4 regions of the Trichococcus sp. TS_SC_9 genome follow, and region 2 is predicted to be linked to each of the others. Evidence: predicted binding sites of a transcription regulator. Region 2 holds the regulator's gene; each other region holds the start of a gene.
The links. Region 2 encodes NrdR, which represses ribonucleotide reductase genes. Its sites were predicted from a motif close to ACACNATATATNGTGT; they were not measured.
Positions count from the first base shown of each region.

Region 1: the regulator NrdR is predicted to act here: its motif matches at 1,431-1,446, upstream of nrdD (anaerobic ribonucleoside-triphosphate reductase).
Region 3: the regulator NrdR is predicted to act here: its motif matches at 1,415-1,430, upstream of AC0J5I_RS08675 (deoxynucleoside kinase).
Region 4: the regulator NrdR is predicted to act here: its motif matches at 1,799-1,814, upstream of AC0J5I_RS01240 (vitamin B12-dependent ribonucleotide reductase).

Region 1 is NZ_CM149591.1:1,014,776-1,017,950, forward strand. It holds gene AC0J5I_RS04660 (ammonium transporter) at 1-310, opposite strand, end outside; gene AC0J5I_RS04665 (hypothetical protein) at 699-1,058, opposite strand; gene nrdD (anaerobic ribonucleoside-triphosphate reductase) at 1,635-3,175, shown strand, end outside.
Region 2 is NZ_CM149591.1:3,030,483-3,033,657, reverse strand. It holds gene mutM (DNA-formamidopyrimidine glycosylase) at 1-777, shown strand, start outside; gene coaE (dephospho-CoA kinase) at 784-1,383, shown strand; gene nrdR (transcriptional regulator NrdR) at 1,479-2,021, shown strand; gene AC0J5I_RS14670 (replication initiation and membrane attachment family protein) at 2,021-3,175, shown strand, end outside.
Region 3 is NZ_CM149591.1:1,785,508-1,788,682, forward strand. It holds gene AC0J5I_RS08670 (aromatic acid exporter family protein) at 329-1,300, opposite strand; gene AC0J5I_RS08675 (deoxynucleoside kinase) at 1,538-2,212, shown strand; gene AC0J5I_RS08680 (Ada metal-binding domain-containing protein) at 2,385-2,975, shown strand; gene AC0J5I_RS08685 (CopY/TcrY family copper transport repressor) at 3,139-3,175, shown strand, end outside.
Region 4 is NZ_CM149591.1:283,595-286,769, forward strand. It holds gene AC0J5I_RS01225 (hypothetical protein) at 1-41, opposite strand, end outside; gene AC0J5I_RS01230 (Panacea domain-containing protein) at 38-553, opposite strand; gene AC0J5I_RS01235 (SIR2 family NAD-dependent protein deacylase) at 733-1,350, opposite strand; gene AC0J5I_RS01240 (vitamin B12-dependent ribonucleotide reductase) at 1,840-3,175, shown strand, end outside.

The DNA of each region.
Region 1 (3,175 bases), 1.1 Mb from region 2:
TGGCAGCAGTTGCCGCAAAAACATTCTGGAACATGAAATGAACGGAGCCGGGAATGGTGGAATCAAGTCCATCCATGAATAGGCCAGGGGTTCCGATGATTCCGGCGATATCATCCCCGAACATGATGCTGTATCCGATGAGGAAGAATCCCAACGATCCGAGCACAAAGTCCATAAGATTTTTCATGATGATGTTCGCTGCGTTCTTGGCGCGAGTGAATCCCGTCTCAACCATCGCGAAACCGGCTTGCATAAAGAATACCAATACCGTTCCCACTAAGGTCCATAATGTGTCTACTGATGAAAACATAATAATTCCTCCTCCTGTTTTAGCATAGTCCTAGTGTATAGAAATAATTTTATTGATGCTATATCCTGCTTACGCTCCATGTCAGAATATATGACAAAGTTGTTAAATTAGCGTTTGCAAGCGTTTGAATGTTAATTTGATGAGAATTTTAATCTGCATTCTCATCAAATTGCAGGAATGTTGGATGCAGTAGTGTTTTTTTGGTCAATATGATTAAAAAAAATCTGACATGGGAGAGTAGGGAATATGACGGATGTCAGAATCACTGACAAGAACGGAGTCACATCAGCAGGGATATTCGGCGCAAAGTAAGATTTGACAGCAAAAAGCCGTAAGGGCACATGATCCACATGTGGCCCTTACGGCTTTTTGTATTTTTTGGTATCTTCTAAAAGTTGATAATCCAGTCCATTTCCGATAATTCAATCAATGGTAGCTCGATCGCTTCCTCTTTTAATGCCTTCTCGAACCCTTCTATGGAAAAAGGGCCTTTTACAGATTCAATTCTTCTATCAATAATAAAATATTCGAATGCTTCATTATGTTCTTTTTCAAGAATGATAAATTCATCGGTCCAATTCAATCGTGTAATATAGCCCTGGATGCTTCCAGTCGGGTAGCGATAAGATGAAGGCAGATGGAAAAGGTTTTGCCAAGAAGCGCACTGTCTCAAAAATAGGCCTTCTCCGACCGGTATTCTAAATTTAGCAATTTTGGATATTTCAGGCAACATTCTATTTTTCCACACTAGCATTTCCCCCCTTTTATCTGCTCATTCTTTTGACATCCCTGCGGCACAAAAACCGGATAATGGATCCGAAAAAAAGAATGAATCGCTTACATTTCTGACAAGTCATAGTATAACTGCTTTTTTTTCCAAAGTACAGTAGATTCTATTGATTTTATGTACTTTATATGTTTTTTAACACTTTTTTTAATATTAGAGGCATTGTTCGGGAATCGAAACAGATAAGTTGAGTTTATTTGACTATTGTTTCTGTTCAGCCTATGTATGTGAGAGTCTGATAAGGAAATAGCAAACAATTCATTTTAAGGGCATTTTCTTATTGACCAACAGGCGGAAATGTGTCTGCCTACTCTAGATGGAATTTGCTTTTAAACACTATATATTGTGGTGGAAATTTGAGTGTGGATGATATATAGTATATATAGCGAATCAAAACAGAGACTACTTTAAGTGGAGGCATCCAACTTGAGAAGCGCGCCCCGCAAGGAAAGCTTGCTCATTTTGTAACGACCTCTTACTTTTTATTAGCTTTTTTTGCATGTTCGGTTAATTTTTAACTAAGGAGTGGGAAAAAATATGGCTTCATTACCAACGGATTTCTTAAATGAAAGCACGAATCTTCAAGTCGATGACGCAGCGGTGAATATCCAAGTGCTGAAGGCGGATGGACGGGTTGTTCCTTTTCATGCCAAGAAAATATACAAAGCGATCAAGAAAGCGGAGCGTTTCTTGTCTGAACAGAATGAAGCGGCTACAGATTACGATGTGGATGCTGTCGTGGCATTGGTCGTAGACAAACTGGTCGCGTCAGAAACTGAAAGTGTTTCGACCGATGATATCCATGATCAAGTTGAAGCGGCGCTTGCCGAAATGGGAAATCTGCCATTAGCGGAAGCCTACAATACCTACAAATTGACGAAAAAAGTCAAAAAGCTGCAACAACAAGACATCGAGTTGCGCATTCAGAGCCTGATGAATGCCGATCAGAGCATCGTCAACGAGAATGCCAACAAGGATAGCCGTGTCTTCAATACGATCCGTGACTTGACGGCTGGAGTGGCCGCGAAAGCAATCGGCTTGAGAATGTTGCCGAAACACGTTTCCAACGCCCACATGAAAGGCGATATCCATTATCATGACCTGGATTACCAACCGTATTCGCCGATGACGAACTGTGTCCTGATCGATTTCCAGAATATGCTCCGTGAAGGTTTCAAAATCGGCAATGCTGAAGTGGATAGCCCGCGTTCCGTCAACACGGCGACTGCCCAAATGGCCCAGATTTTTGCGAATGTTGCTTCCAGCCAATACGGCGGCTGCAGCGCGGACCGGGTCGATGAAGTGTTGGCACCTTATGCGCGCCTGAACTATGAAAAGCATCTGGCGACGGCTAAGGATTGGGTAGAAGGCGAAGCGAAACAAATCGCTTATGCCGAAGAAAAAACCCGCAAAGACATCTATGATGCTATGCAAAGCTTGGAGTACGAAATCAACACTCTCTACACTTCAAACGGACAAACACCATTCACCACACTCGGATTCGGGTTGGGGACGGATTGGTTTGCGCGTGAAATCCAAAAAGCCGTCCTGCAAGTGCGCATCAAAGGATTGGGCAAGGAAAGACGGACAGCAATCTTCCCGAAACTGATCTTCGCTTTGAAAAAAGGCACGAACTTGGAGACGCAGGATCCCAACTACGACATCAAGCAACTGGCCATCACTTGCGCCACGAAACGGATGTATCCGGATGTGCTGATGTACGATAAGATTGTTGAATTGACAGGCAGTTTCAAGACGCCGATGGGTTGCCGTTCCTTCCTGCAGGGATGGAAAGACGAAAACGGAAATGAAGTCAATTCCGGCCGGATGAATCTTGGAGTCGTGACGTTGAACATCCCGAGAATCGCCTTGGAGTCGGAAGGGAACCCGGAAGCATTCTGGAACATCTTCGAAGAACGTCTGGCCATCTGTAAGGATGCCCTCGTCTACCGTGTCGAGCGCACCAAAGAAGCGACGCCTACAAACGCACCAATCCTGTATCAGCACGGAGCCTTCGGGAAACGTCTGGGCGAAACGGACAAGGTCGATGAACTATTCAAAAACAAACGTGCGACCGT
Region 2 (3,175 bases):
CCTTTTTCCACGGAGCGTTTCAAGACGGTCCTGCGGGGGGAACAGATCCACACCATCGAACGCCGCGGCAAGTACCTGATCTTCTTATTGGACCACTGGGCGATGATTTCCCATCTGCGGATGGAGGGGAAGTATGAGGTCAGCGCATCCGGTGAACCGATCAAGAAGCATACCCACGTCATTTTTTATCTCGCCGATGGACGCCAATTGCGGTACCTTGATGTGCGCAAGTTCGGTAAATTCACGTTGTTGCCGATCGAAAAGCGGGATGAATATGAACCTTTCAAAAAAATGGGGCCGGAACCAACCGCGGATTTCTTCAAATTGAGTAAATTTAAAAAAGATCTTGCCAAGTCGCATCGGGCAATCAAAGCGGTCATCCTCGACCAGAACATTGTTGCCGGCGTCGGAAATATATATGCGGATGAGTCACTTTTCCAAGCCCGGATCCATCCTATGCAATCTGCCGACACAATCGGACCGGCAGCAGCCAAAAGATTGCACGAAGCCATCATTGATGTGATCAGCAGATCAGTGGAAGCCGGAGGGTCGACAATCCGGACCTACAAAAACACGTTGGGGGAAGCCGGGAAATTCCAAGTCTCTCTTGCCGTTTACGGTCAGACCGGACAGCCTTGTCCGAACTGCGGCCATCCAATCGAAAAGATAAGGGTAGCACAGCGAGGAACGCATTATTGCCCGCATTGTCAACAACTGCCAAAGACGCGTTCGAAGACAGCAGGCATCACTGACATTGTGTACAAAGGGGCGAGGTAGAAGAACATGAGTTATATACTGGGTCTTACAGGAAGCATCGCTACAGGGAAATCGACTGTAGCGAAGCTGTTTTTGTCTGCGGGCATACCGGTTGTCGATGCGGACTTGGGAGCAAGGGCTGTCGTTCTTCCGGGTGCACCGGGATTAGCGGACATCATCGAACATTTCGGTGAAGCCTATCTGCTGCCGGATGGCACACTGGATCGCAAGCGCTTGGGAGCGCTGATCTTTTCGGACAGGGAGAAGCGTAAAGAACTGGATGCGTTACTGAAGGAGCGCATCAATGATTGGATACAGGCAGAAAAAGAGCGTTATATTTCGGAAGGGCACAATTTGATCGTGCTGGATATCCCGTTGCTGTACGAAGGCGGGTATGAGGACAGCTGCGATGCCGTGATGGTCGTCTACGTTCCGGAAGCGCTGCAATTTCAACGGCTAATGAGCCGCAACCATTTGGATGCGGAGGAAGCCGCCCGGAGGATGCAAAGCCAGCTTTCGATCGAAAAGAAAAAAGAGCTGGCGGACTTTGTCATCGACAATTCCGGGACAATCGAAGAAACCGAAAAACAAGTCAACGAATGGCTGCACGGCCGTCTTTCAGTCTAGTGCGTTGGCGCCGGAAAGACCATCTTTTCAAGGTTTTTGAGCCCCAAGTATGTTATAATGAAGTGATAATAAAGGAAAGAAAAGGGGGAAAGCCGATGCAATGCCCAAAATGTCACTATCACGGATCGCGTGTTGTCGATAGTCGTCCGGCTGATGACGGGAAAGCCATCCGCCGCCGTCGCGAATGCGAACAATGCCATTTCCGTTTCACTACATTCGAAAGGATCGAGCAAACGCCATTGCTTGTCATCAAAAAAAATGGCGCACGCGAAGAATTCAGCCGTGAAAAGTTGTTGCGGGGATTGATCCGCTCCTGCGAAAAACGGCCGATCGCCCTCGAACAACTGGAGACTGTCGTCAATGAGGTGGAAGCCGAAATCCGAGCGCTTGGAGAAAATGAAGTATCCAGCATCGTCATCGGAGAGTTCGTCATGGATAAGCTATCCAAAATAGACGACGTCGCCTACATCCGTTTCGCAAGTGTTTACCGCCAATTTTCGGACCGGAAAACCTTCCTTGATGAATTGAAGAACATGGAGAAGAAAAAAGCCCAACAAACGGCTGCTGAATCTTCAGACATCCAACCATCCGATGCTCCTCCCCATGAGGCAGCCCCCGGAAAGGAAGACAATGAATAATGAGCTATCCATGGCAAAACATAAGCCCTAAGGATCCTTTCAGAGCAAGCCAGACAAGCTTGATTTCCGATGTGGACCGCAAAATCCTGACGCAATTGTATCAGCCCATCATCGGTCCACAAGCATTCAGTCTTTATTTGACGCTGCTTGCGGAGATTCCGCAAGAGAGCTATTGGAGCAAAGATCTGCTTCACACCGAATTATTGGCTTTATCGAATAGCGGGATCCAGGAGTTCTATCAAGCACGGGTGAAATTGGAAGGGATCGGTTTACTGAAGACATTTCTCGTAAATGAGCCAGAGAAGCAGTACCTATACGAATTGCAGCAACCGCTGTCCAGTCATGCTTTTTTCAGTGATGACCTGATGGGGTTGCTGTTGTATGAAAAAGTCGGCGAACGGAAATACCGCGACTTGCAGCAACGGTTCAGCCGACAAGTCCGCGACGTAAAAAATGCGGAAAATATCACCAAGTCCTTTTTGGATGTTTTTTCTTTCTCGGAAAGCGCCTTTACGGAGCAAGCGCGGATGAGGCAGAACGACAACTCGTTGTTGGGCGATAACGCGGGAAGCCTGCCCGTGATCGAGAATGAGGGGTTTGACTTCGCATTTTTCCGGCAGCTGTTGAACAAACAATTCGTCAAGCGTGATTCCATCACAAAGGAATTGGAGCACACAATCACTATCCTCTACACGCTGTATGGTTGCGACGAACTGCAGATGGCTCAATTCATTCTGGAGGCCGCCGATATCGAATCGGGCAAAGTAGACGGAGAAGCGCTCAAAAAAATTGTATCCGATGCCTATGAGCAGAGACACAGCACCCGTTTGGAAGTTAAGGATAAAGTCACCCAGAGCATCCAATTGGCTAAAGATACTGAAAAAGGCCGGGAACAAAAATTGATTCAGGCACGCTTTTCCAGTGAAGAGATTTCGTTCATCAAGGCGTGCGAACAATTGACGCCGCATCAATTTTTGACGAGCATCAAAAAGCAGAAAGGCGGCATCGTGACCGCTTCGGAGACGCAACTGCTGCGTACGCTGATGGAAAAGGCTGATTTCAAACCGAGTGTGCTCAATGTATTGACGCACTATGTGTTGGTCATCCTCAACAATCCGCATCTTTCCAAGGCCTATGTGGAAGCCATCGCAAAC
Region 3 (3,175 bases), 1.2 Mb from region 2:
AAGGACGTATGATTGCTCATCGTGATACCACCTTGGTTCAGGGTATGCTCACGCATGCCCCCTCAGTCAGTACGCAAGACGACTGTTCTGTCTTGTTATACTGCGGCATTGTAACGTATGCGGACGTGGCTTGCTGAGGCCCTAAGGCGTTCGCAAACCAATCACTCTAAGACCATTTTCTGGATGACTTTCCTGTCCTCTTCTCAGCTGCCGAGGTTCTCTGTGCATTTCCGTTATCCGTACTCTTCTTTTCACCGTGAGGTTGTTTGAATTTATACACATAATAACAATACGATTAGTAAGTGTCAATTTTTTTCTCACGAAAAATTCATTTTTTTGCAATTATTTCCGCTGCGTACTCTTCGTAGAATATTTTTTTCGTCTGGATGAAGCGTCTGAAGTCGTTCAGCAACTGGAACAGGATGGCACGGTTTTCGAACTCCTCACGGGTGGCGGGCAACTCGCTTTCGCGGAATGATTGCAGCAAGGAATCGATGTCCTCCATCAGATAAATCCCGGTGTTCTGTTCGTGCAGCTGGGCTGCAGTCAGGAAGAACAGGCCAGCCAAAATCTTGTTTTCGCTTGTCGGCAGCGCGCACAAGCCGAGGTTGGTGGCCATATATTTCAGGATGGTGACCTGCTCACTGCGCATATCGAAGTAGCGGATATTATAGGTCGATTGGTCCAGCAACTGATTGTCGAATTCGGCATATACGACTTGCCTGTATTTTTCCAACTGATCATCCAATTCGTCCAATAACTTGCTTTGGTTGCGGTCATCCCCCTCGCGAAGGGCGACGCTGAAACTATGCAACACTTCCTTCATTTGCGTCTCCACTTGTTCCCGAAGCAAAATGATCTGGCTCGCTTGGGAGGGCATGTACAGATTGAACAAAATAGCCACGCCGGCGCCGATCATCATCAGGGCGAGTTCGTTCAGAAGCCAAGGAAAGCTTGTCTGCTTTTCCAGCAACAGATGCGTCACTAGCACCGAACAAGGCGCGATGCCGGATTGAAGATTGAAGCGGTAGGCCAAAGGTACGTAAAACAGCAAATAGACGCCGAATACGACGATGTGAAAGCCGAAGAGGCGGAACAGGATCGTGGCGATCGTCAATGCCAGCACCGTGGAGGCAATCCGCTGCAGGGCAGTCATAACGGAGTTTTTTTTGGTGTCCAGCACACTGAGGATCGCGATGACCCCGGCTGCAACGGAATAATTCAACTGGAAAAATTGCGCAATCAGAATGGCGATGACTGTCGCAAAAGCGATTTTGATGGTGCGATGGTTCAAACTCATGGGCGACACTCCTTTCTTCTAGGATAGTGGATTTTGATGCTTTTGACCAGTGTTTTCGGAAGCAGGGAAATCGGGGCTTAATTTACGCCAAAAAAGGATTTTCTAATCAAAAAAACACTATATCTCGTTTTGCAGGCATGGTATGATACTGAATGTTGTTCCGCGAACTAGCGGACCGGAAGTTGAAAAAAATACGGAAATAATCAGATAACACCAAAGGAAGGGATATGATTGAGCGTGCTGGTAATGGCAGGAATGATAGGTGCTGGAAAGTCGACCTACACTGAAATGATTTCAAGAAGATTGGGGACGGAGGCCTTTTTCGAAAGCGTCGATTACAATCCAATCCTGGACAAATTTTATGATAACCCACAAAAATGGGCCTTCAGTCTTCAAATATATTTCTTGAATACGCGTTTCCGCAGCATCAAGGCTGCTTTGACCGATGACAATAATGTCTTGGATCGTTCCATTTATGAGGACGCTCTGTTTACGCGGGTCAACCATCTGCAAGGCAACATCTCCCAAGAAGAGATGGATATCTACAATGACCTGTTGGCCAACATGATGGAAGAACTGGAAGGAATGCCCAAAAAAGCGCCGGATTTGCTGATCTATCTGGATGGTTCATTCGATACGATTTTGGATCACATCCGCAAGCGCGGCCGTGAATTTGAGCAGATTGAGGACGATGCCGAATTATTGGCCTACTATGAATTGCTTTTCAAAAATTATAAGCAATGGTATCAGGAGTACGGTCAAAGTCCAAAAATCAAAATCAACATCGATACGTACGACATCGTCAATAACAGCTGTGACGAAGAGCAGGTCATGGCCATCATCGAAAAAGCGCTCTTGGAAGTCCGCGGCGAAGAGGCCGAATTGACTTTAGCAGGAAGCAATATCGTATAAGTGACAGATCGTTCAGATTGTCATCAAACAGCAGCAGTGCCGATCGGTGCAGCTGCTGTTTTTTTGGCGAGAAGGCATAAATTTTTCGCGACGGACTGAAGTATATTCTTGGTTTATATACTATAATTAAGAAATGGATTTAAACGACAGTTGAAGAGGATGGAACCAGACGATGGCGGCGGATAGGGCAGAACAAGCAGTGAATGTGGAGCAATGGCAAGCAATCAACGAACGGGATCCGCGTTTTGATGGAGAATTCTTTTACGCGGACAGGAATACGCAATTGTACTGCAAGCCGTCCTGTCCTTCCCGGCTTCCGAAATTCAACCATGTCTGTATCTTTTCCTCGGCTGAGGCTGCAGAGGCGCATGGCTATAGACCTTGCCGCAGATGCAAACCGAACGGCCTGGCCGTTACGGATCTGGAATGGGCTGGTCAGGCCGAACGCTTTATCCACAGCCATTATCCAAATCCCTTGAGCGTGAATCGTATTGCCGAAGCCTGTCATGGACCCTCGTCGGAACTGCAGCAGATCTTCATCCGAATCTATGGCGTTTCGTTGATGGATTATTTGGATCGTGTCCGGATGGATCAAGCGCGCTATTTGCTGATTCATTCGGGACGCTTCATCAAGCAGATAGCGGAACTGGTCGGGATGTCCTCAGCGGCGGAATTTTCCCGCAAATTCAAGGAAAAGGAAGGCATGGCGCCGACCTTATACCGCCGGCGCGTGCGCAAGCGCGAAAGAGAGCAACGGTCCTGACGACCTACTGTAGTACAAACAAATAAATTGAGAGCAAAACAGCATGCCAACCGATTGGCGGTAATTGCTGTTTTTTATTTTGGGTTAAAATCATTTGACATAAAACGTCTACAGATGTAAACTTACTTCAGAAGCAAGAACCAACAACGAAAGGATGAAAAAAATGACCGATTCGACACAGAAGAAGATAACCGACGCTG
Region 4 (3,175 bases), 350 kb from region 2:
GTCTTCACGATGGCCCCAATATAGGCTTGCGTTTCGTTCATGGCTCCAGCACCTCCCCTTCGAATTCCTCCAATTCATCCAGATAAACATCGAACAACGTGTCATAGATCCTCACTTTTTTCGCATCCTCGCGGATATCTGCAAGTTCTAGCTTTTGGGGTTGGGCAGGATCTGCCGCTGGACCCGTTCTGCTGTTGCGCCAGGATGTTTCGCGGCGCGCCAAATCCGACAAATACCAGCCTTCGTACTGTCCGTAGGCAAAGACTACGCGGTCCAGGATGAATTGTTCGCGCTCCGTCAACTTTTTCATCTCCAATGGTTCGAAGGGATCGTAGCCTTCCTCGAAGAAGAAATGCAGTTCCGGGAGCACCGGTCCCTCTTTCCAGCCTTCAAAGCTTTCCTCGAATAGCGGCTCCCCTACCACAGCCAGACATTCCCGCTGCGCGAAATAAAGCAGCGCCTGCAGCTTCAGCTCATTGTCGCCGAACCGGGCTGCCGTATGATTTTCGTAGGAATAGACCAAATACTTCGCCAGCTGATTCAGTTTCGACATAACGACTTCCCCTTTCATGAATTCCCTTTTTGTTTCAGCACCTTTTTATTCATTTTTCAAAAAATTCTTGCCAGACTTCTGCCAAAAAGACGCCTACATCTGTCTGGACGGCCAATTGGAAGGTCAGCGACTGCGGTACGGGCGTCCGGTTCAGCAACACGGCGTAAGGGCCTTTGAAATTAATGGACGAAGCTCGCGGCCGGGTAGACGGCCAACGATGTGCCGATGACGACAAGCATGTCAGCGGCGCCGATCGCTGCAGCTGCGCGCTCCATCGCCTCCTCATTGAGCATTTCGCCGTAGAGTACGATATCGGGACGCACCATTCGGCCTTGGGGATCGCGCTGGATGCCTTGCGCGTCCATGCTGATTTCGGTGGCATCGGCGGGGTCGCCCGTGTCGAACGTCCGCCATCTTGACCCGTTGCCGTGCAGTTCGATGATTGCGCTGCTGCCGGCGGACTGGTGCAGATTGTCGATGTTCTGGGTGACGACGGTGACTTCTTTCCCTGTATCTTCGAGCGCCGCAAAGAAGCGGTGCGCGGCGTTCGGTAGCGCCTGCGAAAAATCGAAATGCGCCGCATAATTGCGGAAGAAAAGCTCGGGGTACGTCTCCAGGAAACCGATGCTGAGCGTTTCTTCGCCAGTGAAATGGCGGCCGCTCAGCCTATCGAACAGCCCGCCCGCCGAACGGAAATCCGGGATGCCGCTCTCTGTGCTGATGCCCGCCCCCGTGAACGCGACGATGCGTTGCGATTGGCGGATCATCTCCGCGAAGTGTTCTTTATCATTATTCATGCTCGAGCTCCTTTCTTTTGTTGTTCTTACTGCTTTTATTATAGCTTTCGGAAGGGTTGACTGGGTACTATTTCGCATTATGGGCGGGGTGGATTTGTTAGGGTGTTCGGATTCGGATAATTGCTTGCCCTCTTGGCTGTAAGGCATTCGTTTTGTCCGGAACAGTCGACATGCACGCCCTATCTCGGCTGTTCGGCATTCATTCTCTCCGGAACAGTCGACATGCATGCCCTATCTCGGCTGTTCGGCATTCATTCTCTCCGCATCAGCCGACGACTCTATCCCGATACACAACGTCCTCTTCTTATTGGCCTATATATATTTATAAACGTATCCCCTTCCATCCAAACAACGTTTTCATCCATTTGCATGCTCCCCCCCCTGACTGTTCCCCTTGATTTATCTGGTGAACAGAATTAATATATATAGTATGAGAAACAATCAGATAGCACAACATCTAGTGTTTTCACCATAGATAAGGGAGTGATTATTGTGGATGCAACAAAGACCACATTTAAAGCAGGGTTCGAAAAATTGAACAAGGACATCGAGCGGTTCCCGCATGTGTTTCCGATTACGGAGGATATGCACGTGACTTATGAGGGCGTGTCACGCCTCGTCATGTTGGATCGCTATTCCTACAAGGATTCCACCAAGGAGACCCTGTCCGAAGGCGATATCGTGATTCTGACTGTCAAGGAGGACCCGAAATATCCGGCCCGCGGAACAGGAACCGTTCTTTCTGTAAACCACAAGGAACAGACTGTCCGCATCAAAGTGTCTGAGGAATACCAGCACAACATCGATGACTTCGAAGTCGAGGAAGGTGGTATCGTGACGCGCCGGATCCTGACGTTGGACAAACCGCTTGAGCTTTTCTACGAACAGATCGCGATGCGCAACGCGCACGGTCTGGCCGAGGTCGAAATCACGCCGGAACTGCGCCATGAAGCATTCTTGAAGTTTTACGAAGAACAGAAAGCCTTGAACTTCATCCCGGCCGGGCGCGTGCTCTACGGCGCCGGCTCCGGTACCGATGTGACCTATTTCAACTGTTACGTCATGCCTTTCGTGCCCGACTCGCGCGGCGGCATTTCCGATCACCGCAAAAAAGTCATGGAAATCATGAGCCGAGGCGGCGGCGTCGGTTCGAACGGTTCGACGTTGCGTCCCCGCCACACGTTGGTGAAAGGCGTCAATGGCCGCTCTTCCGGTTCCGTTTCCTGGATGGACGACATCGCCAAATTGACGCATCTGGTCGAACAAGGCGGTTCCCGCCGTGGCGCCCAGATGATCATGCTGGCCGATTGGCATCCGGACATCTTCGAATTCATCATTTCAAAGATGCAGAATCCGCGCATCCTTCGCTACATCATCGAGAATTTTGAGGATGAACAGATCCGCATGTTGGCGAAGGAAAAATTGCATTTTACGCCATTTTCGTCCAAGGACATCAACATGTATACCGGCATCGTCAACTACAAACACATTCCCGGGCATGGCGGTTTTGACGCCTCGGTCGTCCATGAAGCCGAGAAGAAATTGCGCGATGGAGGCACCTACACCGTCAACAATCCCGAATTTCTGACCGGCGCCAATATTTCCGTCTGCATCACGGACGACTTCATGGATGCCGTGATGAGGAATGAGGAGTATGCGCTACGTTTCCCGGATGTGGAGCACTACAACGAAGCAGAGATGGCGCACTACGATGCCGAATGGACCAACTGCGGCGATGTCCGCGAGTGGGAAGCTGCAGGCAATGCCGTCAGCACCTTCCGGACCATCCATGCGCGCGAATTATGGCGCCTGATCAATGTCTGCG